One region of the Epilithonimonas sp. genome, then DNA from elsewhere that is predicted to be linked to it. Evidence: riboswitches for the same ligand, from Rfam matches in the RefSeq annotation. Region 1 holds a riboswitch; the other holds the start of a gene.
The links. A riboswitch is a leader RNA that binds a small molecule or an ion and turns the genes downstream of it on or off. The one in region 1 is predicted to bind S-adenosylmethionine.
Positions count from the first base shown of each region.

Region 2: linked by a shared signal. The riboswitch ahead of AC00Y6_RS04620 (alpha/beta fold hydrolase) and the one ahead of AC00Y6_RS12310 (TonB-dependent receptor plug domain-containing protein) in region 1 are both predicted to bind S-adenosylmethionine.

Region 1 is NZ_JBWEYV010000017.1:54,203-70,513, reverse strand. It holds gene AC00Y6_RS12355 (alpha/beta hydrolase) at 212-868, shown strand; gene AC00Y6_RS12350 (aminopeptidase P family protein) at 922-2,217, opposite strand; gene rbfA (30S ribosome-binding factor RbfA) at 2,704-3,066, shown strand; gene AC00Y6_RS12340 (ABC transporter permease) at 3,078-4,283, shown strand; gene AC00Y6_RS12335 (endonuclease) at 4,394-5,536, shown strand; gene AC00Y6_RS12330 (RNA recognition motif domain-containing protein) at 5,776-6,108, opposite strand; gene AC00Y6_RS12325 (helix-turn-helix domain-containing protein) at 6,405-6,965, shown strand; gene AC00Y6_RS12320 (copper-transporting P-type ATPase) at 7,062-9,695, shown strand; gene AC00Y6_RS12315 (beta-N-acetylhexosaminidase) at 9,698-11,269, opposite strand; gene AC00Y6_RS12310 (TonB-dependent receptor plug domain-containing protein) at 11,465-14,263, opposite strand; SAM riboswitch class I at 14,362-14,463, opposite strand; gene AC00Y6_RS12305 (DUF72 domain-containing protein) at 14,625-15,347, shown strand; gene AC00Y6_RS12300 (SIR2 family NAD-dependent protein deacylase) at 15,455-16,147, shown strand; gene AC00Y6_RS12295 (nitrilase-related carbon-nitrogen hydrolase) at 16,239-16,311, shown strand, end outside.
Region 2 is NZ_JBWEYV010000004.1:73,681-89,991, reverse strand. It holds gene AC00Y6_RS04630 (O-succinylhomoserine sulfhydrylase) at 1-918, opposite strand, end outside; gene AC00Y6_RS04625 (ACT domain-containing protein) at 1,000-2,538, opposite strand; gene AC00Y6_RS04620 (alpha/beta fold hydrolase) at 2,528-3,496, opposite strand; SAM riboswitch class I at 3,546-3,650, opposite strand; gene AC00Y6_RS04615 (glucose 1-dehydrogenase) at 3,822-4,628, shown strand; gene AC00Y6_RS04610 (MGH1-like glycoside hydrolase domain-containing protein) at 4,906-7,512, shown strand; gene AC00Y6_RS04605 (OsmC family protein) at 7,573-7,995, opposite strand; gene miaB (tRNA (N6-isopentenyl adenosine(37)-C2)-methylthiotransferase MiaB) at 8,311-9,747, shown strand; gene AC00Y6_RS04595 (hypothetical protein) at 9,755-10,264, shown strand; gene AC00Y6_RS04590 (tetratricopeptide repeat protein) at 10,236-11,036, shown strand; gene AC00Y6_RS04585 (sigma-54 interaction domain-containing protein) at 11,069-12,343, shown strand; gene AC00Y6_RS04580 (LptE family protein) at 12,344-12,901, shown strand; gene AC00Y6_RS04575 (hypothetical protein) at 12,906-14,834, shown strand; gene AC00Y6_RS04570 (PQQ-dependent sugar dehydrogenase) at 14,850-16,049, opposite strand; gene AC00Y6_RS04565 (hypothetical protein) at 16,090-16,311, opposite strand, start outside.

The sequences.
Region 1 (16,311 bases):
CTTATGCATAAAAAACTAAATGATTGTTCGCTTTTAGGCATAAGGCTTTTTAAACGCAAAGTCCGCAAAGGTTTTTGTTTTTCTGTGTGCTTTTAGGCTCGCAAAGGCGTTTTACTTAGCAAAGGAAAACAAATATAATTTCAAATGTTATGAATTGCGGATAATCAAAAAACTATTCAGGATTCTGAACTCTGTTATTTATATTTGCAATATGGATTTACAATACCTCGTAAGAGAACCTCAGAATATCACACCGGAAACACCCATTCTTTTTATGCTGCACGGCTATGGCAGTAATGAAGAAGACCTTTTCAACTTTGTTCCAACATTGCCGGAAGACTGGCTGGTTGTAAGTTTCCGTGCACCCAAAACCTGCAATTATGGCGGCTATGCCTGGTTTGATATTGATTTTAATAATCCTAGTGATTTTGTTGACGAGGCCGAAGCCAACGAGGCAGTAAAAACAGTGATGGAAAATATCATGGCCGTCAGCAACCGGTATGGATTGACGGATAACCCAACGCATCTTGTCGGTTTTAGTCAGGGAGGCATGATTGCCTACGCTTTGGCACTGCAATATCCCGAATTATTCTCAAAGGTTGCGATTCTAAGCTCTTATCCGGAAGAGAAAATGCTAAAAAACATCGTAAAGGATAAAAAGAAACTGGAACATTTGAGATTTTTTATTTCCCACGGGACAGATGATGCCGTGGTTCCTATAGATTGGGGCAGAAAGGCGGCTGAACTTCTTTATGATTTAAGTGCCTATTTCTCTTTTCGGGAATATATGAACGGACATGGTGTCAACCAAAAAAATTATATGGACCTGATGGAATTTTTATCCCCTAACCCCAAAGGGGAATCATAATCTTATTTCCTAAAATAAAAAAATCCCTCCTTTGGAGGGACTTAGGGAGGATTTTAATTCATCAAATCCTCAATTTCTTCTGCTGTAATAGGGATGTTACCCATTAGATTAAATGGTTTCCCTGATTTTTGGATTACATAATCATCTTCAATCCTTACACCAAAACCTTCTTCCGGAATATAGAAACCTGGCTCATCTGTAAAGACCATATTTTCTACAAAATCATCAGTCAGGATTCCGTAATCGTGCGTATCCAAACCCATGTGGTGGGAGGTGCCATGCATCATATACTTTTTATAAGCCGGCCATTTTGGATCTTGATTCTGCACATCGGCTTTGTCAATCAATCCTAACTGCAAGAGTTCTGCAGTGTAAACATCGCCCATGTCTTTGTGGAATTGATACCAGTTGTTACCAGCAATCAGACGGTCTTCAGCTTCTTTTTTGCATCGTAAAACAGAATCATAAACTTCTTTTTGTCTGGCAGTATATTTACCACTCACAGGAATTGTTCTTGTCAAATCACTAGAATAATTCGCATACTCTGCACCAACATCCAAAAGAATCAAATCACCATCTTTACACTGCTGATTGTTCGCAATATAATGCAGTACATTGGCATTTTTTCCGCTGGCAATAATCGGTGTGTAGGCAAAGCCTTTGCTTCTGTTCATCAGAAATTCGTGGATGAGTTCTGCTTCTATCTCATATTCCCAAACATTAGGTTTTACAAATTTGAGCAGGCGTCTGATGCCTTTCTCCGTGATGTTACAGGCATTTTGGATCAGTGCCAGTTCTTCCGGTTCTTTGATGCTTCTCAACCGCTGAAGAATTGGGTTGCTTCTTTTATAAGTATGCATCGGAAAATCGGACTGGATTTTTTTGATAAAACGATCCTCGCGGGTTTGCGTTTCGACCGAGTTCCTGTAATGCTCATTTTTGTTGAGATAGACATTTTCTGCCTCATACATCAGGGCATTGAAAACTTTGTCAAAGTCGCTTAACCAATAAACCGTTTTGATACCGGATACTTCATAAGCTTGATCTTTGGACAACTTTTCCCCTTCCCAAACGGCAATGTGATCGTTGGTTTCCCTCAGGAACAATATTTCCCTGTTTTCCTCCAGATAAGCATCCGGGAAAATCACGAGAATACTTTCTTCCTGATCTACTCCACTCAAATAAAAAATGTCGCGGTGCTGCTGAAATGGGATTGTAGAGTCTGCACTGATGGGATAGATATCGTTTGAATTGAAAACCGCTAAGGATTTTGGTAATAATTGCTCTGCCAGTTTCTTTCTGTTTTTCACAAAAAGCGAATTGGGAATTTGCTCGTATTTTGTTGTCATTACAAATTTGATTTTAAATTTGATCTCCTATAAAAGTTAATCAATTAATGTGACCCAAATTTACGAAAGATATTAGTTTTAATAATATCGTTTTCCTATAAAAATTAGAAATACAATTAACAGGTCGCTCCTTTGGAGCTCTAATTATGGAAACACCTATTTCTATTAACAGTTTGCTCCAATGGAGCTTTGTATTAATCCCATTGGGATTTACTGTTAATAGAAAAAAATCAGCCAGTGAAAGCAAAGCTCCAGAGGAGCGAACTGTCTGTTTATCCTATTAATATCGTGTTTTTCGATTTGTTTTTTTATCGGACAACAATGTTTTAACAACTTTTTAGGACTTTAAAATATTCTTAAAATGTAAATTGGTTAATGAAAAGTTCTTCTTCGTTAATCAAAATTTTCAAATTAGGAGAAACTCCTTATCCTATAATATAACTGCCGCTAGAAAATCAAAACAAAAACACTAAATTTGCAAAACTTATGGAAAGCAACAGACAAAGAAAAGTAGCACAGATTATACAGGAAGATATGGCGGAGATCTTCCGCAAACAGGCATCAGAAAGCCAACAAAACAGTTTTTTGGTTTCGGTTTCGGATGTTAAGGTGACGCCTGATTTGGGTATTGCCAAAATTTACCTTAGTATTTTCCCTGCCGAGCTGCGAAAACCTATTATGAAGGAAATCAACGAAAATTCTTCTTTTTACCGCAATTACCTTGGGCAGAAAATGTCTAAACAGGTGCGCATTATTCCGCAATTGGTTTTCTATATCGATACAAGCCTGGATGATGTAGAGCGCATAGAACGCGAGCTGAAAGGCGAAGGCGACAACCCAATCCTGTAATTCATCAGCTTTTGAAAAATGCTTTTTACATAGCATCCCGTTACCTGATTGCCAAAAAAGGCAGTACAGCCGTCACTTTTATCACGTGGCTGGCGGCTTTTGCCATGGTAGCTGCTGTGGCTGCGATGTTTATCATTATTTCGGTTTTCTCCGGACTGGAGGAGATGAATAAAGAAATGATTGCCAACCTGCATGCAGATCTTACCATCCGCAGCAAATCCGGCAAAGTGCTTACTGATATCAAGAAGATTGATGAAAGCCTTAAAAGCAATCCGGACATCCTCCATTTTTCGAAACTGATTGAAGAAAAAGTTTATCTTGGTTACAAAGACAATGGCGAGATTGCCTATCTGCGCGCCGTGGATTCTGCCTACACCAGCGTGAATCCAATTAACGAAAATATCTTCTACGGCAAATACCCCGATTTTAAATACAGCAATGAGGTAATTATGGAAAATGGCCTAGACAACAGGCTGGCACTTCCCGTAAACTCCAGTCAGGATTTTGCAACCATCTTAATGCCTAAGCCAGGGAAAGGTATTATCCAGCAAGAAAATGATATCTTCAACAAAAAAAATATTTACGTAAGTGGAATTTTCCCGGGTAACGAGCAACTGGACAATTATATCATCGCACCTTTGGAGCTGGCTCAGGAACTTTTAGGCTTACCCAAATCAGCCTGTTATGAGATTGTTATAAAATTAAAAAATCAGGCAAAAGCAGATGTTGTAAAAGCAAATCTCTACAAAAGTATAGGCACCAATATTACCATCAATACCAAGTCCGAAGAAAATGCGGCTTTCTGGAAAATGATCAATACAGAAAAGCTGATGATTTACCTGATTTTTGGATTGGTAATTTTCATCACCACTTTTAATTTAGCTGGTGCCATTACCATTTTGCAATTGGATAAAAAAGATCAGGCCAAATCTCTTATTGCACTAGGATTCAACCTCAAAAATCTGCGACTCATCTATTTTTTCACCGGCGTTTTGATTGTCTTATTAGGGATTTTGTGCGGATTAATTATTGGGTCTGCCGTATGTTTTTTCCAAATCCGCACAGGTATTTTCAAAGCCAGTGAAAGTTTGCCTTTCCCCGTGAGGATAGAATGGCTCAACTATTTTATAGTTTCGGCTATCGCCCTGTTTTTTGGGTTGACAATCGCATGGTTTTTCTCTAAAATTAACAAAAAGTACCTGACAGAGAATAACTAAACCGCCATTCAACATTTTTTACTTTACATCTTAAATTTTCCTTAAAAAAGGTCACTTATAATGTTATATTTCAATTAAGTAGTAATTTTGTGTATTAATTTCTTTTAGCAATGAAAACCAAAATTATCTTATTGTTTGTGGCGGTTGCAAATATTGTAAGCGCACAAATCCCAAATGGTTACTACGATGGCACCTCTAATTTAACTGGATACAGCCTCAAATCTAAGTTATCTCAAATCATCACCAATGGTCATTCTGATCAAGGTTATGGGCAAGGAACAGGCGGCTTATGGTTGGCTTATAAATCCACCGATATTGATAACTATTATGAAAAAGACGGAACAATTATCGACATGTATTCCGAAAATCCTGCAGCCAATACGCCTGGTATAAGTAATGATGCATATGAATATAAATGGGGACAAGCATCAGTTGGTGGTAACCAGTGTGGCAGTACCAACCAAAACAATGAGGGGTTTTGCTATAACAGAGAACATTCTTTACCTAAAGTCTACTTTGGAGGAATTGATGCTGTACCAATGTCACATGATGTGCATTTTGTAATCCCAACCGATTACTACGTCAACAAAAGCCGGGAAAATATGCTTTATGGTGAAGTTTCTTCAGCTACCATGTTATTTAAAAATGGAACCAAAATTGGTCCCAGTAAAGTCCCGGGCTACAGTGGAACTGTTTTTGAACCAATTAATGAGTTTAAAGGTGATTTCGCCAGGATGACACTTTATTTCATTACGAGATATGAGTCTCAGTTACCTTCCTTTTCAACAATTACGGCAGGAACTTATAATCCGTTTAATGGTACAACAGGACAAGGCCTACAAACATGGTATCTAAACATCCTATTGAAATGGAGCGAGCAAGATCCGGTCTCTCAGAAAGAAATTGACCGAAACAAGGCGGCTTACAAATTCCAAGGGAACAGAAACCCATATATAGATCATCCTGAATGGGTGCAGGCTGTGTTTGGAAAATCACCTTTGGCTGTAGATGATGCTTCGTTCTCCAAAAACTTAACTATTTCACCTAATCCGGTGAAGGGTAATGTAATTACCGTAAGTGGGGAGAATCTTAAAAAATTCAACAAGGCTATGATCTATAACCTGTCAGGGCAAAATGTACAAACCGTTGAAAACCCATTCCAAAACGGTAATACCATTGTGATCAAAAACCTGCCCAAAGGCGTATATATTTTGAAAACCGGTGATTTGAATACCAAATTTATTGTAGAATAAAACTCATCAAAATATTTGAAATATTAGAGCAGTACAGGATTTTGTGCTGCTTTTTTATTTCTTAAATGTTTTTCATTAAAATAAATTTTGAATTTATAAAATCTCATGTATAGAATTTAAAAACCCTTAAAACAAACCAACTAAATTTTTTAGAAAAAAGAAACAGTATAAATACGAATATTTATACTGTTTCTTTTAATTTAATTGTGTCTCAATTTTTTGATCAACACATATTAGGATTACCAACGGCTACCACCACCACGGTTTCCGCCTCTGTCTCCACCACCGTAACCACCGCCACGGTTGTTGTCAAAAGACCTTCTTGGTTTTTCTTCTCTTGGTCTTGCTTCTGTTACGTTAAGAATTTTACCGTTAAATTCTTTTTGGTTTAGGGCGTCAACAGCTTGTTTTCCTTCTTCGTCACCCATTTCTACGAAACCAAATCCTTTTGATCTCCCAGAATCTCTGTCTGTAATAATTTTTGCAGAAGAAACTTCTCCAAATTCTTCGAATAATTCTTGCAACTGATAATCTTTAGTTGCGTAGTTGATGTTTGAAACAAAAATGTTCATTTTAAAAAAATTAAGTTATAAAAATGTTGTTTTAAAATTATAGATTAGGAAAAACAACAAAAAGAAAGAACAAATCATTGATTTCAAATATAATTTGTCGCAAGGTACGATTATTTTTGAATAATAAAATTTATTTATCATCAAATGTACAGAAACTTGAAATTCTATTTTCAAACTGTTTATCAATAAAGTTTATTATATTAGAGTTTCTTCATTATCAGAACATTAAAAAAATTCGATTCTTATAACGTTTGATAACACTAGACGGTTACAATTCAATTCATTAAATTCGTATTATGAAGATCTTTATCAAAAATATGGTTTGTAATCGTTGTATTTCTGCCGTAGAATCCATATTCAGTAATTTGGGCATCAGGTTCAGTACCGTTTCTTTGGGTGAAGTTGATATAACGAATCGGTTATCTGAAACTGAACTCCGGTCACTCGATTATAAGTTAAAGCAAGTCGGCTTCGAACTACTGAAAGATTCTGCCGAAAAACAAATCGAAAAAATAAAATCTTTAATTATCATAAAAATGTCTGATGAGGATCTGCCCGAAGATTTCATTCTCTCAGATTTCCTTAGTACAGAACTTCATAAAGATTACAGCACTATATCCAAGCTCTTTTCTCAAAAAGAAAACATTACATTAGAACAGTATTTTATCCTGCAAAAAATTGAAAAAGTCAAAGAACTGTTGCTTTACAGAGAATTTAATCTCACCGAGATTTCACAAAAACTGGGTTACAAAAGTGTCCAGCATCTATCCTCCCAGTTTAAAAAAATCACAGGCTTCTCTCCTACACTTTTCCTAAACACAAAGGAGAAAAAAAGAATTGCCTTGGATGAGATTTAATCCCAGTTTCAATAAAAATTATTATATAACAATTTCCCATTTATTTATAACGGATTGGCATCTATTTTTCAGAAATTTGTGATATAAATTCAAAAAATGGAAAACCATAATCTTCATAACCACGAGCCACTTCACCCAAATCAAAGGATTTCACCAAGTTCCGTCTATTATTGCCCAATGGAATGCGAAGGCGATAAGTTATATTTCAAGCCCGGCAGATGCCCTGTCTGCAATATGTTTCTGGTACCGATAGAAGAACGGGAAGACCATAAAAATAAACCACAAACCTATTCTAAAACCAATCTCCCAACCAATTTCAAAGATAATATCGGCAAATATTACTGCCCCATGTTCTGCGAAGGCGACAAAGTTTACAATGAAAAAGGCGACTGTCCGGTTTGCCACATGCACCTGGAGGAGATAACTCAGGACTTGGTTGATAATACAGGTCATAGCAGTATGCATCATCATGCAGAGCATAAACCAGAGAGCATCAATCAGGCAAAAAATGCCGGTAAATATTATTGCCCCATGTTTTGCGAAGGGGACAAAGTGTATGAGTCCAACGTTGGTTGCCCGGTTTGCGGAATGGACCTGGTAAAGATCCCTGAAAAAAAATCCGTACAATACACCTGCCCAATGCATCCGCAAATCATCAGGGACGAGCCTGGCAGCTGCCCGATCTGCGGAATGGACCTTGTGCCGATCCCTTCCAAAAATAACGACCATGATGATGACACCTACAAACTCCTGAGAAAAAAATTCTGGATAGCTTTGGGGTTTTCGGTACCGGTTTTTATCCTCTCAATGGGTGGGATGCTAATTAATTGGCCATTTTCGCATCAGGTTCAGGGGATTTTGGAATTGATACTCAGTATTCCGGTCATTTTTTATGCAGGCTGGTTTCTGATAAAACGCGGTTGGGTAAGTTTCAAAACCTGGAACCTCAATATGTTTTCGCTGATTGGATTGGGCGTAGCTGCGGCATTTATCTTCAGTCTTGTGGCTTTATTTTTTCCGGATATTTTACCGCACGAGTTGGCGCACGGCGACAATGCACCACTCTATTTTGAGTCGGTTTGCGTCATTCTCACGTTGGTGATTATGGGGCAAATGATGGAAGCCCGCGCACATATGAAAACCGGAAAAGCCATAGAAGCATTAATGAACCTCTCACCGGATACCGCTAATCTAATCATCGGCGGCAACGAGAAAAAAGTGGCTTTATCCGAAGTTAAAATCAATGATGTATTGCGCGTAAAACCGGGAGAAAAAATTCCTGTAGACGGCAAAATCACCGACGGCAATTCCAATGTGGACGAATCTATGATTACCGGAGAACCCATCCCTGTAGAGAAGAAATCGGGCGATAAAGTGACATCAGGAACCATCAATGGCAACGGCACGTTCCTGATGACTACAGAAAAAGTAGGCGATAAAACCCTGCTTTCCCAGATTATCAAAATGGTGAACGAAGCCAGCCGAAGCAAAGCCCCAATCCAAAAACTGGCAGATAAAATCTCAAAAATATTTGTCCCAACGGTGATTGGGATTTCCATTTTAACCTTTGTTTTATGGAACATATTCGGAGGCGAGAATAATTTGATTTATGCCTTCGTAAATGCCGTTGCGGTACTGATTGTCGCCTGTCCCTGTGCCTTGGGATTGGCCACGCCAATGAGCCTGATGGTAGGGATCGGAAAAGGTGCTCAAAACGGAATCCTGATTAAAAATGCCGAATCACTGGAAGAGATGCACAAAACCAACGTCCTGATTACAGACAAAACTGGGACACTTACAGAAGGTAAACCAAGCCTGGATAAAATCGAATCCTTTGGCGAAGCCAATGAAAATGATATCCTAAAACTGGCCGCGGCACTGAATCAAAATTCGGATCATCCACTATCCAATGCGGTTTTGGAAACTTTCAGAAAACAAAAGGATAACAAATTTGAAAATGTTACAAACTTTGAAAATATATCCGGAAAAGGCGTGAAAGGCGTTATTAATAATGAAGAAATCCTTCTTGGGAACGAGGCCTTATTAAAACATTTCAACATTACTATTCCAGGAACATTACAGCAACAGGTAATCGAGAGTCAGGATGAGGCCAAAACCATTTCTTACCTTGCAAAAGGCAGTAAAATATTGGGTTTTCTAAGCTTTTCTGACAAGATAAAACCGACATCAAAACAGGCAGTTGAGTACTTGCATTCTCAAAACATCCAGGTTATTATGATGACAGGTGACAACGAGCATACGGCAAAAGCAGTAGCCGATGCGCTAGGAATAAAGGATTACAAAGCCAATTGCCTACCGGAAGATAAGATGAACGAAATCAAGAAACTCCAAAGCGAAGGAAAAATTGTGGCGATGACGGGCGATGGCATCAATGATGCACCGGCTTTGGCGCAATCCAACATTGGGATTGCGATGGGGACCGGAAGCGATGCAGCCATAGAAAGTGCCGAAATCACCTTGCTGAAAGGCGATATCCTGGGCGTGGCAAAAGCCAAAATCCTGAGTGAAAAGCTGCTTAGAAACATCAAAGAAAACCTGTTTTTTGCCTTTATCTATAACGTTTTGGGCATTCCCTTGGCGGCAGGCCTACTCTACCCTTTCTTTGGGATTTTGCTAAGCCCGATGATTGCGGCAGCGGCTATGAGTTTTAGTTCGGTGTCTGTCATTCTTAACTCTTTGAGATTGAGTAAAGTTAATCTAGAAATCTGATTTTATTCTTTAAGAATCACTTTGCTGTAATTGATTTTCATCTTGTCCAACATTGGAAACTGCGAGATTACTCTTTCCCGGAAACTATGATAATTTCCCGGATCCGAAGTTCCCCAGGCAACTTCGGAAAGCGCCATCATCCTTGGGAAAATCATATATTCTACCTGGGCAAAATTCGGGATATATTCGGTCCAGAGATTGGCTTGCGTTCCCAAAATAAATTTGGATTCTTCTGCCGATAGTTCTTTCGGAATTGGGTTGTAAGAGTAGACTTTTTCCAAGGATGTAAAAGAATTGGGAAACGCCAACGGTTCAGTGTTTTCATCGCCTTGATAATGGTCAAAATAGCAAAATTCGCTGGGTGTCATTACAGCAAAGTGTTTTGTTTTTGCCGCCACAATGCCGCCTTGCGTTCCGCGCCAACTCATAACCAGGGCATTGGGTGCCAAGCCACCTTCCAGGATCTCGTCCCAGCCGATGATTTTTCTTCCTTTGGAATTCAGATATTTTTCGATCCTTTGGATAAAATAACCCTGCAACCCGTGTTCATCTTTCAGGTCGTATTTTTTGATTAAATCCTGACAAAACTGGCTTTCTTTCCAACGCGTTTTCGGGCACTCATCCCCACCGATATGAATTATTTTCGATGGAAAAAGCTGCATTACTTCATCCAAAACATTTTCCAAGAATGAAAAAGTTTCTTCTTTTGGGCAAAATACATCATCAAAAACGCCCCATTTTGTAGCCGTTTCAAAAGGTCCTTCGGTACAGGCCAATTCGGGATAAGCCGCCAATGCCGCCAACGCATGACCCGGCATTTCAATTTCGGGAATGATATTGATGTGCCGCTTTTCTGCGTAAGCCACCACTTCTTTAATTTGTTCCTGCGTGTAGAATCCGCCGTAAGGCGTTCCATCGAACTCATTGTTGGCGTACGCACCCTTCATTGTCTCTTTTCGTTTGGATCCGATTTCCGTCAGATTTGGATATTTTTTGATTTCGATTCGCCAGCCTTGATCGTCAGTTAGATGCCAATGAAATGTGTTGAACTTATAAAGGGCGAGATAATCAATGTATTTCTTGACTTCATCAACAGAGAAAAAATGACGGCAAACGTCCAAGTGCATTCCACGCCACTTGAATTTAGGGAAATCGGAAATTTCAACATTTGGGATTTTTCCTTTTTTGGAAGTTTGTATAAGTTGAAGCAACGTTTGAACACCGTAAAAAAGTCCGGTTGTATCATTGCCTATAACGGCAATCATATCTTTTGTAACTCTAATTTCATAGCCGTTGTGCGGCGTTTTATCTTTACTAATATTAAGAAAAATGACCTTACCTTGTTTATTTCTTTTATTTTTTGATAAATCCAAATTCTGACTTTCTTTTAATGATTTCAAAAAAAACTGATATTCAAACGAATCTTCATGACCTTTTACAACCGTTTTGTTATCCAAAACAAATACTCCGTCATTAATTTTTACACTTTGGGGATAAGGTATAAGATTAAGTGGATTTTGCGAAAGCAGCAAGTTTGATATTAACAGCATGAAAACAAATGAAATGCGTACCATTTTCAAATAATTTATTGATGAACGAATATAATTCATTTTAAAATCTCTTTGAGATTTCCAGATAGATATTTTTCAAACATCGAAAACAGTAAACCATTTCTACAATAATCCCACGATGTTTAGAAACAAAAAACAGCATCGTGAATAATCACGATGCTGCTTTCAAAACAAAATAAAAAACCTAAAAAAATTTCTTTAGAAAGAGACGGTCAGCTTACTAAATACATATCTCCCGTTTTGCCCAAACTGAGCGGTTGATCGCGAGTAAATAAACTGGTCGTTATTGGTAGAAGCCGTCAAGTTTTTGGTTGGATAAATATCAAACAGGTTATTGGCTCCTATCGTCAAGTTAAAGTTTTTATTGATATCATAACCAATAGACAAATCTGTAACAATCTTATCGGAGATTAATTGATGTTCGTTGGGTGAAATAATGCCGTCAAAATTGGCATCTACAATATCTGCACCCCAAACTTTGCCATAATAGGTATTTCTCAAGTAAAAATTGAAACGGTTCCAGCTTAGGTTGTTGGAAAGACTCGCTTTAACTTTTGGAACGGAGTCTTCAAGGTAAATTCTTGATTTCTCAGAAAAATAAGTATTCTCATATCCCAGGTTCTGCAACACAGGCGATACGTGAACGTCACCCACTTTTTGCGTTTTGTTGAGGTTAATTGCAAAATCATTATTCAGTTTGATAGCTCCGGTTTTGTAACTATGGCTGATAACCACATCCAATCCTTTGGTCTCTGTATCGATAGAATTGGCAAAGAACTGAGCCGCATTGACGCCCACCGCATCAAAACGCTTCTGGATATCTGCCAAAGAAGGATTGGCAGTAACCTGGGCATTGGTAGGTCTATTGAACTGGTCTGTCAAAACAATCCGGTCATCAATCCTTATGAAATAAGCATCAGCCGTAATATTAAGGTTAAGTGACGGAATCTTGTATGTAAAACCAGTGCTAAAGGATTTAGATGTTTCCTGTTTTAGTTTTGGGATACCGAATGCCGTTGCAAAATCAGAATCATTACTAAAAGTTCCTACTTCTTTCAGGACACCATCTGTAAACAATGTGGAAGTTGTATTATAGTAGATTTGGTGAATCGAAGGCGCCCTGAAGCCCGTAGAACCCGCAAAACGGAAGTTAAAATTATCTGCAAGTTTTATTCTTGATGCCAGTTTGTAGTTAAATGTAGATCCAAAATCGGAGTAATCTTCATAACGGATCGCAGCATCCACCAATAGCCAGTTGGTAAAATTAAATTCTACATCGGCATATGCAGCATAAGCATTCCTATTTTTATTGGTTTTATTAGCCTCGCGGAAACCTGCAAAAACCTGAGATCCACCAGCCAGCGCATTTCCAAAGAAATCGGTTGGCTTTAGCGAAGCCGGCGTAGATGGTGTCTGCACATTACCATTGATGTCATAAGCCGTGTAAGATGCTTGTTCACCAGGATTGATACGGAAATTCTCGTGTCTCTGCTCACCACCAAATGCGACATTGATGCCCTGCAAAACATCAAATGACTTGCTAAAGTCCAGATTGACGGTATTTTGCAAGAACTGCAATCCACCTGCTTTGAAAGAGCTTGGTGAAGCAAAACGCAAACTGGTGTTGCCTGTATTTTCTATGGTATAATCAAAACTGTTTTGCCCAAATGTGTTGCTTAGATCCACATTCCAGCCGTCCCATTTACCTTTAACACCTGCAGATAAAGAAATATCCTGAATCAATGTATGGATCTGAGGCAGGTAACCGTCTAGGTACAATCCTGTGAAGGTCCTTGCCTGGTTTGGTCTTCTGTAGAAGCCTCCAGAAGAGCCATTTCTGTTAGAATAACCACCGAATGTATAAACCTTCCAATCATCGTTCAAAGGCACTTCTATATTGGCAAACAACTGATGGTTATTCAGTTTAGACTGCCCCACCTGCATGTTAAAATCTTTTCTTGTTAGCCCTCTGTATGCCAACTCTTGGTTGGTAACATCTGCATTCAAGATGCCTTGCAAAGCGGTAATCGTAGAAGCAGACTGTATACCCGATTGCAAACCTGGGCTAAAATAATTGACACCCTGTGCGTACTGGTGGATCAGGTTAACAAAATTCTGTTCACCTGGCGTCCCCTTAAGATTACCAATATTACTGAAATAAGATGAAAGATTTACACCATTTTCGGCTGCTCTTTTTTCGATTGCATTATACGCATTGTAAAGGGTATTACTTTCCGTTCCTGCTCTTCTTGTAGGATCCCTGAACTGAGAAGACCAGGTAATGTTATAGAATCCGCCCCGCTTTCCAATCTTGTTCCCATAATTAAGGTCTACCTGAAACTGCTGCCCATCATAATTCCCTGAATGGTCATTAGCAGCCGGCGTAAGGTAACCACCATAGTTAAACTGCCCTGTCAGTTTGCCTGTATCCCTTTTCAGTTGGAGGTTCATCACACCTGCGATGGCATCAGAACCATATTGTGCAGACGCACCATCACGCAAAACCTCAATTCTGCTGAGTGCAAATGCCGGGATGGCATTCAGGTCTGTACCTACAGTTCCACGTCCTGGTGCACCATTCACATTTACAAGTGCTGAGTTATGCCTTCTTTTACCATTGATCAAAACCAAAGTCTGATCCGGCCCCAAACCTCTTAACTGTGCCGGGTCGCTATGGTCAGAGCCATCGGCATTGGTTTGTATGGTAGATGTAAAAGACGGCGCAATGGTATTCAATATTTGGTTGATATTGGTTTGCGGCAAAGACTGCTGAATATCTTTCAGGTTAAAAACATCCACAGGAACCGGGCTGTCTGCCTTGGATCGGCCACCACTTCTGGATCCTACCAGCACCACTTCGTCTATCTGCTTGTCTGTTACGGTGTCTTTTACCGGTTTTGTTTCCTGTGCCTGTACCAAAGAGATTCCCGAAAAAAAGACAACAGCTGCTGACAACACCAATCCTTTTTTGGAGTTAGTAATAATTTTCTTTTCCATATATTCTAAATTTTACATTTTATAAATAAAAAAACTTCTTCCAGACAAGTCCGAAAGAAGTTTTACAGAGGATATGTTTAAATACCTGTAACATCTTCAACTTATCTATCCTTTTTTCAAAGGCTGAATGTAACACCTTACCATTGGGCAGGTTGTTAAGACTTCACAGGGTCAGTTCCCTCGGTCTTTCTTAATAAGTATGACAGCAATTCTTAATCACACTGCAAAATAATTTCAAAAAATTGACTTAGCCAAATTTATTTCCTACTATTTTGGTATGATAAATATCATTTTAAATCTAAGAGCATATTAACATATTGATTATGTTCACATTGGCACAGAAATTATTTTAGTAAAAATTATGAAAAAAATGCATATTGGCTGTTCCGGATTTTATAATACCGACTGGAAAGGCACTCTTTACACGGCGACTTCTCAGAACAAAGATTTCCTGAAATTATATTCCCAGGTCTTTAACACCGTTGAAATTAACAGTACATTTTACCGGAAACCTACTGTCAAAACATTACAAAAATGGAATGATGAAACACCAGAAGGTTTTCGTTTTTTTATCAAAATTCCCAAAAGCATCTCTCATTTTGGATATGCTGAGGTCAAGAAAACAGAATTGAAATCTTTTTGTGATTATATCCGTCAGCACATCCAGGATAAACTGGCGGGTTTCCTCATCCAGTTTCCCACGTCTTTTCAATGTACGGCTGACCACATTAGCTGGTTAACCGAAACATTATCAGATAGTGCGCCTATCGTTGTAGAATTACGGCATTTGTCCTGGTGGAACGATGATGTTTTTACTTTATTCAGGAAAAAGCAATGGATTTTTTGTGGTGTCAGTTTTCCCGGCAAGATTCCGGAAGATGTTATTATTACCAATCCTGATTTAGGTTACTACCGTCTCCACGGCAAGCCGACACTTTATAAATCAGCTTATCCCGACAACTTTTTGAAAGAACTGGCTGACAAAATCAAAGCCTCCGGACAGGAATTTTATATCTATTTTAACAACACATGGGGAACAGCCGCTGTAGAAAATGCTTTATATATCAAAAAATTATTGGATTGATTAAATGTCAGTTTTAATGAATACTTAACCTGTCATCAATAATTTAGAGAAAAACATTAAGTCGTAAGCTAAATTTAAATCTTTATTTTTAACAAAATATTCAGGTTATGAAGAAAAAACTGGTTGTACTAAGCGGTGCGGGCATCTCTGCCGAGAGCGGTATCAGCACGTTTCGGGATTCCAACGGGTTGTGGGAAAACCACCGCATAGAAGATGTGGCCTCACCCGAAGGTTTTGCCCGAAATCCTCAGTTGGTATTGGATTTTTATAATCTGCGGAGAAAACAACTGAAAGACGTTTTTCCCAATGAAGCCCATAAAATTTTAGCGGAACTAGAGAAGGATTACGATGTCTGCATCATTACCCAAAATGTGGATGACCTGCATGAGCGGGCAGGTTCTACCCAGATTATCCATCTGCACGGCGAGCTAAAAAAAGCAAGACCTGTAGATAATGAAAAAGATATTATCAATTGGGAAAACGACATCATGATGGGCGACCTGCACACCAGCGGTTCTCAGCTGAGGCCTCACATTGTGTGGTTTGGCGAGATGGTTCCCGAGATGGATCGTGCTATAGAAGTGGCGTCTGAGGCTGACATTTTCCTTGTCATTGGCACTTCTATGCAGGTTTACCCTGCTGCTTCTGTGGTGCGTTATGTGCCGCAGCATTGTAAGGTTTACATCGTTGATCCTCAGCTTGAAAATCCCAATGCTTATACCAATAATCAAAACTATTATAAAATGACGGCTACCGAGGGTATGAAACTGCTGAGGCAAGAACTTCTTAATAAAAAATAGAGCTAGAGGCTATGAGTACTGCTGCTGGCAGTTTTAGTTTTCCTAATTTTGTAGTTTCAAACATTACAAACCATTCAAAAAAATACAAATAATGCAGATAGAAATCAGGAAACTCAGCATTGATGATTATGAGGAACTCTCCGAAGCTATGCAAAAAGCTTATC
Region 2 (16,311 bases), on a different contig from region 1:
AGCCACGATATTTCCGCCTAATTTCATTTGTTTTTTAGCAATTTCGTAGCTTGGATGCGATTTCAGGAATGGATATTTTACCAAATCTACATTCGGATGATTTTCTAGGAACTCTGCTACTTTAACAGCGTTTTCGCAATGTTTCTCTACCCGGATTGCCAAAGTTTCCAAACTTTTGCTCAAAACCCAGGCATTGAAAGGCGACATCGCAGGGCCTGTGTTTCTCGCAAACAGATAAATCTCGCGGATCAAATCTGCTTTTCCGACCGCCACGCCACCCAAAACACGACCTTGCCCGTCAATCAATTTGGTGGCAGAATGTACCACAATGTCTGCACCGTATTTATTCGGTTGCTGTAAATAAGGTGTTGCAAAACAGTTATCTACAATAAAAATCAGATTGTGCTTTTTAGCAACCTGACCGAAAAATTCCAAATCCAAAACTTCAATCGCAGGATTGGTTGGTGTTTCCAGATAAAGGACTTTTGTATTGGGCTGAATTAAATCTTCTACTGTTGAAGCGTCTTCGGCTTTGAAATAAGTGGTGTTGATATTCCATTTTGGAAAATATTTGGTAAACAGCGTATGCGTAGAACCAAACACCGATTGGCAGCTCAAGATGTGATCTCCCGAGCTAAGCAAGGCTGCGAAAACGGAATAAATTGCGGCCATTCCTGTTGCAAACGCGTAACCGGATTCGGCACCTTCCATTTTGGCAATTTTGTTGATAAATTCGGTAACGTTGGGGTTGCTGAAGCGGCTGTACAGGTTTTTATCTTTTTCCTCGGCAAAGCTGGCACGCATATCTTCTGCATCTTCGAAAACGAAGCTGGAAGTAAGGTATAAAGGTGTAGAATGCTCGTCAAACTGAGTACGCTCGGTTTGGGTTCTGATGGCTAATGTTTCGAAATTTTCCATATTGCAACGTAACAATGTATCGGTTTAGCAATTTACCAATGTCATTGTTACATTTTACATTGGTAGATTGGTATATTAAATTTATTTTGTTTCGCTTAATCTTAAAATATCTCCGAAAACACCTCTGGCAGTGACTTTGGCTCCGGCTCCGGCGCCCATAATCACGATAGGATTTTCACCATAACTTTCGGTGTAGATTTCGAAGATGGAATCTGAACCTTTCAGTTGTCCCAAAGCTGAATTGGCAGGAACAGAAATCAATTTAACATCCAATTCGCCTTTTTCCGAATGAAGGTCGCCGTGCAAATCGCCTACGTAACGCAAAACGTAGTCAGGTTTCTGATTTTCTTTGATTTTCTGATACTCATCGTCCAACTCACCTAATCTTGAAAGGAATTCTTCTTTTGAAACCGAAAGGAGATTTGCCGGAACTAGATTCTGAATATTGATATCCTCAAATTCATTAATCAAATCCAGTTCTCTTGCCAGGATCAACAGTTTCCTCGCCACATCATTACCCGACAAATCTTCGCGCGGGTCCGGTTCTGTGTAACCTTTTTCCAAAGCTTCGTTAATAATCGTTGAAAATTGGTCATTCCTCAAAGAAAAATTATTGAAAACATAACTCAAAGTTCCGGAAAAAACACCTTTGATCCTTGTGATGTTTTCACCGGAAAGATGCAGCAATTTAATTGTATCAATTAAAGGTAAACCTGCGCCAACATTGGTTTCGTAGAGGTATTTCTTTTTATTTTTTTCTAATAATTTTCTAAAGCTTCGGTACTCTGCAATTGGCAATGTGTTATAGATCTTGTTGGACCCTACAATGTCAAATCCGTTGTCAACAAAGGTTGGATAATTTTTCACAAAATCTTTGCTGGCCGTATTATCCACCATTACGAGGTTTTCCAAATGGTGCTCGTTTGCAAAATCCACCAAGGACTGTACGCTGGATTCGGTTTGGGAATATTTGATTTTCTGCCGCCAGTCGCTTCCGAAACCTGCTTTATTGAAAGCCACTTTCCTAGAGTTGGCAATGGCAACAATTTTCAAATCCACTCTTTTGCGGTTCAGGATATCGTAGGCCGAGTCCAGAATCTGCTCAATCAGCGTACCTCCAACATTACCATGGCCAATCAAAGCGAGATGCACTGTTTTGGGTTTTCCGTAGATTTCGGTTTCGATGATATTTTTAGCAATTTCGGTTTGGTTTCCGGTAACAACAATGTTCACCCTACCAGCCGAAGCGATTTGGCTTAACAACAATGGGAAAATTTTGTTTCGCTGAAGTTCTGATAAAATCTTACTGTAATTTTCCGAGACAAAGCCGATAACTGTGAGATTATTCACACTATGGATATTCTCTACAAAACCTTTTTCCTTTTCTTCCTTAAATTCTTCAAGAAGAAAGCATACAGCGGCCTCTGCATCGCTGTCATCTACCAAAACAGAAATCCCATTTTCTATCGCTTGCTGTGAAATCACGCCCACGCTGATTCCGCCGCCATTCAAAGCCTTGAAAATTCGGGAGTCAATACCTATATGACCCAGAAAATCTTTGCCTTCAAAATTTACCAAGGCTTTGTTTCGATAGATATTAATTGCGTTTTTATTTGTCATCTTTTATTGAAGATTTTTTTGAATTAAAAATTGGGTTTAAAATATCGTTGAGCTGTTCATACTCCATCAGGAAAGCATCATGGCCATGGATTGATTTTATCTCGTGATAAGACACGTTGCACCGATTTACCAATATTTGAAATGTTTTTTTGATTTCAAAAGCTGGAAAAAACAGATCTGTATCTACCGATATTAGATGTATGGATGCTGTATCTTTTGACAGTTTACTTATATCTGCATCAATCGTCATTAACAAGTGATTCATCAGCCGATACGCCTTCAAACTATATCTTTCGTTTAAAGAATTACCGTGATAATCCAACCATTCGCGAGATTTCCAAAATCCAGTCTCGGAAAGCTCTCTATTAAATCTCAGATTAAGAGATTCTGGCGTTCTGTAACATAGCATGGCGTGTGTCCTGGCTTTCTGCAGCGGCTGCTCTTCACTTTCCAATAAAAACTCCTGCACCAAACATTGAGAGTATAACCAGTCGGTGGTTTTAAAATCGGTAGCAATAGGGATAAAATGCTTTGCGATGTCAGGCTCTTGAGCCAACATTTCCCAACCAATGGCGCCGCCAACGGAACCACCAATCAACGCAAATAGAACTTTGATATTTAATACCTTAAGACCTTCCAAAAAAATTTTAGCGATATCATATGCCCTAAAATCTTTGTATGATTCTACAAAATAATTATCAAATCCATTTCCAGGAACATTAAAACATATAACCGTATATTTCTCGGTATCTATAACTTTTTGTTTACCCACCATTTTTTTCCACCAGCCATTTCCGCCAGCCACATCAGAATTCCCTGTCAGGGCATGATTAACCAATATAATGGGAGCCGAATGCAGCTCTTTCCCAAAAAGCTGAAAGCTTAATGGAATATCGAGAACTTTTCCGTTCTGAGTCTTGAATTGATGAATGTTAATATGTTGTAGCGTGGTTTCCAATTGTGATGTAAAAAAATTGAAAATGCTACGGGAATGTAGAATAAACTGCACGTTATCTCCCTCAAAAAACTGAGTAGAATTTAGCACCTTCTTCGTTGCCAAAGGGTTGCCAAGGTTTCATAGAGTCTAATCTCTCCACCTTTCTCGATAACATTTTCAATATGTGAATGAACAAATATGACTGCAAAGATAGTTAAGAAAATGCTGTTTTTCCAAATAAATTGAAAAATGTCATTATAAATTTTTTATTAACAATCAATTTTAAGAATTTTATATCATCATTTGTGTACAATATTTGCTTGGGAAAAACCACACAAAATAAATTATGAATATTAATCTAAATAAACAGGTCGCCATTGTTACAGGATCTAGCAGCGGAATAGGTAAAGGAATTGCGATCAGCCTTGCCCAATCAGGAGCCATTGTTATTGTCAACCATTCTTCGGAGCATTCGAAGCCCGAGGCCGAAGATACTTTGAAAACCATAGAAGAAAACGGAGGCGAAGGCTTTATTATCCAATGCGACGTTAGCAAAGAGGATGAAGTGTTGGCGATGTTTAAAACCACTATTGATAAATACGGAACGGTTGATATCCTTGTGAACAACGCAGGATTGCAGCAGGATGCGGCCTTTATTGATATGACACTGGAGCAGTGGCAAAAAGTTATCGATGTGAATCTTACCGGGCAATTCCTCTGCTCGAAGGAAGCTATCAAAGAATTTTTGAAACGCGGCATGACCGATAAGTCTTGCGCTTTGGGAAAAATCATCAATATCAGCAGTGTGCACGAGACTATACCCTGGGCAGGGCACGCCAACTATGCTGCCAGCAAAGGCGCGCTAAGAATGCTGATGCAGACATTGGCTCAGGAATATGGTAAAAACAGAATCCGTGTCAATAATATTTGTCCCGGCGCCATCCAAACACCTATCAACAAATCGGCTTGGGACAATCAAAAATCACTGGATGCGCTGATGACGCTTATCCCTTATGACCGTATCGGTAAACCCGAAGACATTGGAAATTTAGCCGTATTTTTGGCGAGTGATTATTCGGATTATATTACCGGAGCCAGCATCTATGTAGATGGCGGGATGACTAGCTTGGAAAGCTTTTCGGACAACGGGTAATTATAAATGATGAATGATAAGTGATAAGTGATTACTGATAACCAAAAAGTTGTAATTCAGAACTATTATTTATCAACTATCATTATTTGTTGAAAGAATAACTAAACCTCAACATAGCCCCGATGGGAACGGCATCCTTTTTCTTGGTTGACTTGGGCTACACTCGGGCACCGAGAAAAAGAGATAGTGGACAGCGGGATGAAAAGTGACACCACAGTATAAGCCTGATGCTCCTGATAAAAAACAACATAATTATTCTAAAAAAATAATTACAAGCATGAGTGAAGAAGAAAAATTAAAAAATCCAAACTGGAAAAAATGGGGTCCATACGTTAGCCACCGCCAGTGGGGAAATGTACGCGAAGATTATAGTACCAACGGTGATGCATGGGGATTTACGGGTCACGACACTGCCGAATCCTGGACCTATCGCTGGGCAGAAGAAGGCATTGCCGGCATCTCGGATGACAAGCAACTGTTGTGTTTTGCACTATCCTTTTGGAATAAAAATGATGTCAGAATCAAAGAACGTTTTTTTGGACTGAGCAATTACCAGGGCAACCATGGGGAGGATATTAAGGAGATTTTTTATTATCTGGACAACACGCCGTCCCACAGCTATATGAAGATGGTTTACAAGTATCCCATCCATGCATTTCCTTACGATGACCTTGTTCTTACCAACGCCAGCCGATCCAACAAAGATCAGGAATATGAGATTATAGACACGGGGATTTTTGATAATGATGCCTACTTTGATATTTTTATAGAATATGCCAAAGCCGGCACAGATGACATCCTGATACGTGTAGATGTGAATAACAGAAGTGACCAGGCAGCTCCCATTATAGTCCTGCCAACCGTTTGGTTCCGCAACAATTGGGTTTGGGGCTATAATGATTATAAAGGGCAACTCAATTTTACCAGAGAAGGGGAAATCGACATCCATCACAATGCACTGAGCACCAAAAAATTATACGCCAGAAACCGGAATAAAGAAGCCTTGTTTTGTGAGAACGAAACCAACCGTGCCAGGCTTTATAAACTGCCGAAAACCGAAGGCTTTTACAAAGATGGTATCAACCAATATGTCACCAAAGGTCTTGACACTGTAAACCCATCAAAAACAGGAAGTAAGGCAGCGTTCTGCTGTGAGGAAATGATAGATGCCAACAGCCACCACGTTTTTGAATTTAGGCTATCTCCACATGTCATGGATGATGCCTTTATGGATTTTGATGATGTTTTTTTCAGGAGAAAGCAGGAGTCTGATGAATTCTACCAAAATATCCAGAAAGATATTGAAAGCGAGGATGAAAAAAATGTGCAGCGACAAGCCTTTGCCGGCCTCTTGTGGAACAAGCAGTTTTACCATTACAATGTTGCCAAATGGCTAAAAGGTGATCCAAATTTTCCCATTCAGAGAAAAGGCTTTGTAAGAAATAGCAATTGGGCACACCTCCATAACAAAGATATTATATCGATGCCCGATAAGTGGGAATACCCATGGTATGCGACCTGGGATTTGGCATTTCATTGCGTAAGTTTCAGTTTGATTGATTCTGAATTTGCCAAAAACCAGCTGGTTACTCTTACCAAAGAATGGTACATGCATCCCAACGGACAGTTACCAGCCTACGAATGGAATTTTGATGATGTCAACCCGCCGGTACATGCCTGGGCGACTTTCCGGGTTTTTAAAATCGATGAAAAAAATAACGGCAAACCTGATCTGGCTTTCCTAGAACGGGTTTTCCAAAAATTACTGCTCAATTTTACATGGTGGGTGAACCGGAAAGATTATAATGGCAATAATATATTCGGAGGAGGATTTTTAGGACTGGATAACATTGGGGCGTTTGACCGGAATATGGAATTCAGCGAAGGTGAGCATCTGGAACAGGCTGACGGAACCAGTTGGATGGCGATGTATGCTCTCAATATGATGAGGATGGCCATGGAACTCGCCACTTACAATCCCGTGTACGAAGATATGGCCATCAAGTTTTTTGAACATTACCTTTACATTGCCGAAGCGATGGAAAACATTGGCGAAGGCAAGCAGGGCCTTTGGAATGAGGAAGATGGCTTTTTCTATGACTTGCTTCAGCTCTCCAATGGCGATAGTGTGAACCTCAAACTGAGGAGTATTGTTGGCTTGATCCCGATGTTTGCTGTAGAAGTGGTAGAACACAGCCTGCTGGAAAAACTGCCGGCTTTCAAAAAAAGGATGGAATGGGTGCTCAGGAATAAACAGGATCTCACCAAACTGGTTTCCCAATGGTATGTGGAAGGCGAAGGCAACAAACATCTCCTAAGTATCCTCAGAAAAAACCGATTAACGAAAGTCCTTAACCGATTGGTGGATGAAGCCGAATTCCTGAGTGATTATGGCATCCGTGCTTTGTCCAAAATTTATGAAAAAGATCCTTTCCGGTTTACCGTGCATGATCAGGAACATATTGTCTATTACACGCCGGCAGAGAGTGACAGCCGCATGTTTGGCGGCAACAGCAATTGGCGCGGGCCCATCTGGTTTCCTATCAATTTCCTCATTGTAGAAAGCTTGCAGCGGTTCCATTTCTTTTACGGCGATGCGCTTAAAATTGAATATCCAAAAGGCAGTGGCGAACTTAAAAACCTGGATGAAGTTTCCAAAGACATCAGCAACAGATTGTGCAACATATTTTTGAAAGATGATGCCGGAAACAGAGCATTCAATGGAGGAATAAGCAAGTTTAACCAAGATCCGCATTTCAAAGATTACATCATGTTCTTCGAATATTTCCACGGGGATAATGGCCGCGGCGTTGGCGCTTCTCACCAAACGGGATGGACCTCTACCGTGGCGAAGTTGATTCAGCCGAGGTTGGCTAACAGATAGGCTTGAGAATGTTAGAGTTTGAGGATATTATTTTCTCTCAAACTCTAGTATGCTCTACTTTTAAGATAAGAGTTCACCGTTAACGCTTACTTCATAAGTGATTTCCACATTAGGCTCTAGTGTTTTAGAGACGGAGCAATATTTTTCGAAAGACAATTCTGCAGCTTTTTGGGCTTTTTTAGGATCTATCTCACCTTGCAAAAAGAATTTAACTTTGATGGTTTTGAAAGGTTTCGCTTCATCTACCTGAACTCTTTCGCCTTCTACCTCCGCTTTGAAATCCTTAATGGTTTGACGTTGTTTTTTTAGAATGGAAACCAGATCTATTCCGCTGCATCCCGCAACGGCCATTAAAACTGATTGCATTGGAGACACGCCTTTTGCCCCGGGCAAAGTGGTATTATCCAATAATATAGAATTTCCCTGTTCGTTGGAGCATTCGAACAAAAAATCGTCATTGATTCTGTTAAGTGTAATTTTCATTTTTGAAACATTAATTATCAAAATTACATATTCTCCAGCAATTAAAATCAAAGGATTTTCTGTAATCCACCAATTATGAAAAAGTTTGTATTCTTAGTCTACCCAAGTCAAATTTTAATCTTTACAGCTTCTTAAAAGCGTTGATATAAACAAAATTTGTATATTGAAATTGTTCGAGAATAATGCAAATTCTTGGTATTTCACTCAATCCTTTATCCCTGCCATTCTGTCACAATATTTTGTATCTTTGCGGACTAATCCAACGTTTAGAATTTAGTTTAAAATCTAAAGCTTAAACCCATATCTATTTACAAAGTGCAGGAAAAATATATAGACGAAACCAAACAGGGCGAAGCATTTGCCATTGCAGAAAAACCGGAAAACAGTAAAAAATTGTTTCTGGAGAGCTATGGCTGCCAGATGAACTTTTCTGATTCTGAAATTGTTGCATCTATTCTTAACGAACAGGGGTACAATACGACTTTAGACGTAAAAGAAGCAGATTTAATTCTTTTAAATACCTGTTCCATCCGTGAAAAAGCGGAGCAGACGGTTCGGATGCGCCTTTCCCAGTTTAAAACTCAGAAAAAAGAAAACCCCAATCTTACTGTGGGCGTTCTCGGTTGCATGGCAGAACGTTTAAAAACCAAATTTTTGGAAGAAGAACATTTGGTAGATTTGGTTGTTGGCCCAGATGCTTACAGAGATTTGCCCAACCTTCTCAAAGAAACAGACGGCGGCAGAGATGCCATCAACGTAATCCTTTCAAAAGAAGAAACTTACGCCGACATCAATCCTGTCCGCTTGGGAGGCAATGGCGTAACCGCTTTTGTAACCATTACCCGAGGTTGCGATAATATGTGTACGTTCTGTGTTGTTCCGTTTACCAGAGGCCGCGAGAGAAGTCGTGACCCCCATTCTATTATTCAGGAATGCCAGGATCTTTGGAGCAATGGCTACAAAGAAATCACATTGTTGGGGCAAAACGTGGACTCTTATCTTTGGTACGGCGGCGGCCCGAAAAAAGATTTTGCCAAAGCATCTGAAATGCAGAAAGCAACTGCTGTGGATTTCGCACAACTCCTTGGTTTAGTAGCGGATGCAGTCCCGGAAATGAGAATTCGTTTCTCGACATCCAATCCTCAGGACATGAATATCAATGTGTTTGAAGTGATGGCAAAACATGACAACATCTGCAAATATGTTCACTTGCCGGTACAAAGCGGCAGCGACAGAATTCTCGGATTGATGAACCGCCAGCACACCAGAGCAGAATATTTGGCGCTCATTAAAAAAGCGAAGGAAATCGTTCCGGATATTTCCTTTTCCCAAGATATGATTATAGGCTTCTGTACCGAAACCGAAGAAGATCATCAGGATACATTGTCATTGATGAAAGAGGTAGAATATGATTACGGTTATATGTTTGCCTACTCCGAAAGGCCGGGAACGCCGGCTCATAAGAAAATGGAAGACGATATTCCGGCAGATGTCAAACAAAGAAGACTTGCAGAAGTGATTGCTTTGCAAGGCGAATTATCCAGAAAAAGAATGGCTGGCTACGTTGGAAGAGTGCATGAAATTTTAATTGAAGGCATTTCAAAAAAGAACAAAAACCAATGGAAAGGGCGTAATTCCCAAAATGCTGTTTGTGTTTTCGATATGCAGGAAGGGCAAAAAATTGGTGACCTTGTGTCCGTTTTTGTCCACGGCAATACGCAGGGAACGCTTTTGGGGGAAACGGTGAAGTAGAATATTCATGAAATCTTTCTTGTTCATATTATCCGTATTACCCCTGTTGATTAGTTGCCAAACAGAGAAAATTGTTTCAAAATATCCCACGCATGTAGGAAATATTGAATTTGATGAAAAGATAGATGACCCCAACTTTAAAAAATGTCTATCTGATGGAGCTTATGCTTATCAGTATTATAATGGTGGAAGTGGAGTCAAATACAAGGGTGAAAAATTAGCGATTATCAGACAATTAGAACAGCAAAACATAAAGTCTTCAAAAGATATCAATGGGTACATAACCATTCGCTTTTTAGTTAACTGTGAAGGAAAAACAGGACTTTTCAGGATGCAGCAAATGGATAACCAATACTTAGAGAAAGAACAAGATCAGAAATTTTCTGCAAAAATTCTTTCTTTTACAAAACAATTAGATGGTTGGATTTCAAAAGAAATAGAAGGCAAGAAAGTAGATTACTACCAATATTTAACCTACAAAATAGAGCATGGAAAAGTTTCAGAAATATTACCTTAGCCTTTTAGTACTGGTTATTTATTCTAATCTTCAGGCGCAGGTCAACTGCAATGTTATGCAGGATCAAAACTGCAAACAAGCTTGCAAGATCTATAATTTTCTGGAGGAAGTAGGACAGGGAACGAGGCAATCACAGGAACTTTTTGACAAAGCCATAGAACTTTGCCCATCATTTTCAGAACTCTATTCTGAAAAAGCTGTCCCGTATCTTAAAAATGGCGATTTCGTTACATGGAAAGTTTTAATTGACAAAGCAGTAAGCCTCAACCCCAAAATGCATCTTGGATACAGAGGTTGGTGTAAATATCAGTTTCTTAGAGATTACAATGGTGCTATTGCTGACTTTGATGAATTGGAACGATACAACCCAGGAGACATCGGATATTCGGCAAATAGCGATTACAACTTATATGTTGCCAAAGCGATTTGCTACTTTGCACTTGGACAGAAAGATAAGGCAATAGATTTACTGGAAAATCTATTTTCACAAAAGGATTACCACTTTGGATTTTACGATTATTACCAACTAGGGTCGTTATATTTTTATTCAGGAAAGTATGACAAAGCGTTAGAAAATTTTGAAAAACAAAGCAAGATCTATGATTTTGCTGAAAATATTTATTTTAAAAGTAAAATTTCAAAGATTAGAAACAAAGATTATTTAGAATTAAAACAATTGGCCCTCAAAACATATGATGAAGGCAAAACCATGAAAGATGTTTACACACATCATTACAACAAAATCTACAGAACAGAAATTACTGAACTGTAATATTTAATTTCTAAATATTTTAATCAAGAAAAATGGCAGATTTACAATCTATAAAAACCCGCTTTGGGATTATTGGGAATTATCCTGCGCTTAATCGCGCTTTGGAAAAGGCGATCCAAGTGGCACCAACCGATATTTCGGTTTTGGTCATCGGTGAAAGTGGCGTGGGGAAAGAATTTATCCCCAAAATCATTCATGCAGAATCCCGTAGAAAACATCAACCTTATATTGTCGTAAACTGCGGTGCAATCCCGGAAGGAACGATAGATTCCGAACTTTTTGGGCACGAAAAAGGTGCATTTACAGGAGCGACTACAACCAGAAAAGGTTATTTTGAAGTCGCGGACGGTGGAACAATTTTCCTAGATGAAGTGGGGGAATTGCCTTTGCAGACTCAGGTTCGACTACTTAGAGTCTTAGAAAGTGGCGAGTTTATGAAAGTTGGTTCCTCGCAAGTACAGAAAACCAATGTGAGAATCGTAGCTGCAACCAATGTTAATATGATGAAGGCGATTACAGACGGCCGTTTCCGTGAGGATTTGTACTACCGTCTGAATACCGTGCAGATAGACATGCCGCCGTTGCGGGACAGGAAAGGTGACATCCATCTGCTGTTCCGGAAATTTGCGGTAGATTTTGCGGAAAAGTATAGGATGCCGGAACTTACTTTGACACGGGATGCCGTTTCGTACCTTGAAGGTTATTCGTTTCCGGGTAATGTAAGGCAACTCAGAAACCTGGTAGAGCAGATGACTGTGGTGGAGCAAAACCGTGAAATTAATGCGATAAAATTGGCAGAATATATCCCCATGAATGCTAACCTGCCGGCTGTGGTACAAAAAAATACTGGTAGTAACACCGGTTCAGATTTTGGTTCGGAGAGGGAAATTATGTACAAAATCCTGTTTGACATGCGAAGTGACATCAATGATTTAAAATCATTAACTTCGGAGCTGATAAAGAACAGAGGAAATGGTGACCTGAGTAATCAGGAAAAAAACTTGATTAACAGGATTTATACGCCTGAAACGCATAACCAAAACCCCAATTCATTGCTGTACTTTGAGAATGAGAACCATCGTCCAACCATCATTTCGGATAATGAGGATCATCATTTTAATGATGTAGAAGATGTGGAAATAGAGGAAGCTAAACCAGAATCTTTATCTCTGCAAAACAACGAAAAAGATTTGATTATCAAAGCATTGGAAAAACATAAAGGCCGTAGAAACAGGGCTGCAGATGAACTGGGAATTTCGCAAAGGACGCTTTATAGAAAAATCAAACAATATAATCTGGAGGAGTAAATGACAATTCAAAATTCAAAATTCGCGGTTAAAAGTTTGAAAAGATATTTTTTCTTTGCTCTTTGCTCTTTGCTCTTTACCCTTACAGATTGTTACACTTTCTCAGGGTCGTCTTTGGGAGAGGATATGAAAACGGTAAAGATCAATACATTCCCCAACAATGCTGCTAACAACCTCCCGAGTCTGAGCCAGGATTTTACAGTAGCTATGCAGAACCGTTTTTTGCAACGGACTACGCTGAAAGGTGCTGTAGAAAACCCGGATCTGCTGATAGAGGGGGAAATTACAGATTATAACATTACGCCCACGAGTATTGGTAATTCTACAACCACAACTACAGGAAATATTGTTCAAGCACAACAGAACAAACTAACGATTACTGTAAAAGTACATTATGAAAACGCCAAAGACCCAAAGCTTAATTTTGACAGAAGTTATAGTGACGAGGCTGTTTTCAACAGCGATCTTGACCTGAATACCATAGAAACTTCGCAGGTGAAAATTGTAAATGAGAGAATCATTAACAAAATTTTTAATGACATTGTAGCCAACTGGTAAAGACATGAATACGAGAGTTTTAGAATTAATAAAAAATCCAAAAATTATCACCGAATCTGATTTGGCCGTCCTGGCAACCGAATCAGAAAAAACACCTTATGCGCAGAGTATCAGAGCGCTTTACCTTTTCGGGATCAACCTCTATCAGCCGGAAAAGTACAAAGAAAATCTATCGGAAACGGCAGCTTATACCACGGATAAAAAAATACTTTATCAATTTATCAATTCTGAAAAGGCAGGTAAAAAAGAAAGTTTGCCTATCGCCAAAACCGACTATAAAGAACCTGACAATCAGAAAACTAATATAATTGAAGAACCTCAAAAAGAGCAAGTTGTTTTACCAGAATTAAATTCTCTTGAATCTAAGGAAACCAAAGAAGAGGATGACAGTGTTAAAGATTTAGCTAAAGAGCAAGAAGCTGAACAAGAGGTTAAGCCAAGTTATAACATTTCGCCATCGGTAACATTTACTTCTGCCAACAATATTGTTTATCAGGTCAATAACAGCAATAACAAAACCGGATTCCCTATACCTAAAGTTGCTACTCAGGAAAATTTCGACGAAGAAACGAAACCTGAAGAGGATCCTGAGGTCGCGAATGCAGAACTTATCGAAGAAATAGAACAGGAAGAAACACCATCGCTTAACAAATTCGATATTGAGAAAATCATTGAATCTGAAACTCAGGAAAACCCCGAATTTATCGTGGTGGAAGGCGAAGTAAACAGGTTGCTCTACGAAGGTGAGGAAAACTTCTTGTCAGAAAAAGCACCACAACTGGATCTAGAGGCCACTAATGAAACGGGTGAGCTGGTCCTACAACCAGAATCAGAGTTGGTTGATATACAAATCATTGTTGACGAAAACCGTTCAGAGGAATCTATGATAAAGGATGACATTAGCCGTGATCCGGTTGAATTGGGTTCTGATCAAGATGAAAACCATAGCACTGATGATAACGATATTAGTTTTAACGGGATTCAGGACTTTATGCCAGATGTAAAATTTTCGGTACCACAAAATCATTTCGATTATCTTAATCCACCAAAATTTGAGTCGTTAGCTGAAAAAGAAGTTGTTTGGACATCTTCAAACGATACTTACATCGAGCCAGAAACAAAGAGCTTGGAAATTGAGGATCATGATGGCATAAGTTTCTCCGAGACACAAGCTTTTGAATTAAGTAATGTCGAAAAAACTGCTGAACCAGAAGTGCAGGAAAAAACACAGACTTTAGAAGAAAATATCATCACTGACGAAAGCCCAGCAGTAACCGATGATTCTTGGCAGCCAATGCAATTTGCGGGAAATATTCCGGATGCATTGATTGGTCAAACTAAAGAAGAACCTGTTTTGCAAGAGGCGATAAAAGTTGATATCATTGAGGAAGCTCCTTCTGAAATAATAGAAGAAAAGGAAGAGCCAGAAAAGGTAACAACACAGCCCGATGAAGCCATATCAGCTGAACTACCTGAAGAAGAATTACCCGTTATTAACGTTTCTTTTTTTGGTGATGAAGTTTCAAAAATTGAAGACCGCCAAGATGTTGCACAAGTCATCTCCGTTAAAGAAAACCAACCAAAAGAAGACAGTAATGTCGGTCACTTTATCAATACATGGCAAAGCTGGCTGAAACTGGACAGGGCTGAACAACCTACAGAAAAGGTCACCAAGAAAGAGAAGATTATTGACAACTTTATCGAAACCAATCCCAAGATTTCTCAGTTAAAAGAAGAAAATGCTTACGTTGTAAAAGAACGAAAGGATGACATCTCGCACCTGATGACCGAGACTTTGGCAAAACTATATACCGAGCAAAAGCTTTATACCAAAGCGATTAAAGCTTACGAAATCCTAGCCAACAAGCATCCCGAGAAAAAAGCTTATTTCCAAGAAAAAATAGAAGAAGTTAAAGACATCAAGAAAGCGTAAACCTTGGTGTTATTTCTATTTCTTAGAAATTCGATATAATTTGCCGCTGTCTGTAATCGCATAGAGATTTCCGTCACTTCCGTTAAAAACGTCACGAAATCTCTCGTGCTGGTCTTCTAACAGCCATTCTTCACCAATCACTTTATCATTTTCTATGATAATGCGGTCAATCTTTTCACCACTAAGACAGGCAATGAAAAGGTTATTTTTCCACTCATCAATATTACCAGTGTAAAAAGTGATTCCACTAGGTGAAATCACCGGATCCCAATAATAAACAGGTTGCTCTAGACCCTCTTTTTTTGTTAATCCATTATTAATTTTATCACCAGAATACTCAATACCATAGGTAATTATTGGCCAACCGTAGTTTTTACCAGCCTTTATAGAATTGATCTCGTCGCCACCTCTTGGTCCAAATTCTGTTTCCCACAATTCTCCGGTTACTGGGTGGATGGCAAGACCTTGTGGGTTTCTGTGTCCGTATGAATAAATTTCTGGCTTTGCATTTTTATTGCCAATAAAAGGATTGCCGTCAGCGGGTTTTCCGTATTTATCAATCTTAATAATTTTTCCCAAATAAGCTTTAAGGTCCTGAGCCAAAGGTCGCGTTTCCAAATCCGACCTTTCACCGGTACTTACAAAAAGATTTCCCTGCTTATCAAAAACAAGTCTGCTGCCATAATGCAATCTTCCATCATAAGATGGTGTTGCCCGGAAAATCACTTGTACATTTTCCACTTTATCTGAGGTTAGAATACCTTTCGCAACAGATGTAAGATTTCCTTTTTCATAAGGTTCTGAGAAGGTCCAGAAAATGGTTTTATTATTTTTAAAATCAGGATCTATGGTAATATCAAGTAACCCGCCTTGTCCCCTGCTGTCAACCTTGGGTATTCCAGTAATTTTTGTAATCTTCTTTCCATCTTGAGAAACGAGGTTCATGAAACCTGTTTTTTCTGTTATTAGAAAGTTTCCATCTGGCAGTTGGGTCATTCCCCATGGTTTGCCCAAATTATTATTAATGATATCAACCTTAATCTCGGCTTTTGTTTTAAAAGCTTTTGCTCTTGTCTGCCCGGGGAAGGCAGGCTTATAATCTGTATTTGGCGCATGTGTCTCGGGCGAAGCAGATTCTTTCAGATTATCCTTCTCTTGACAGGATACGAGAATAGAAAACAGACATAAACATGAAAAAGCAAGTGAACGAAGCATAATATTAATTTTTTTTATCAATGTAAAAATAATGCCGAAGTTAACGAATAATCAAACATTTAGGCTTGTTCATTTTACAATTGATGCTATCAGATCCCTTATTTGGATGAAATATTTTTATATAATCTAGTTGTCCTGCGGTATCATAATACGACCACTTTCCTTCATAAAACCAAAAAATTGATTGATAACCCACTATGGTTTTAGACTGCCCCTTTTGAGCTAATTTTCCATTTGTATGATAGATTTTTGTAAACGTCAT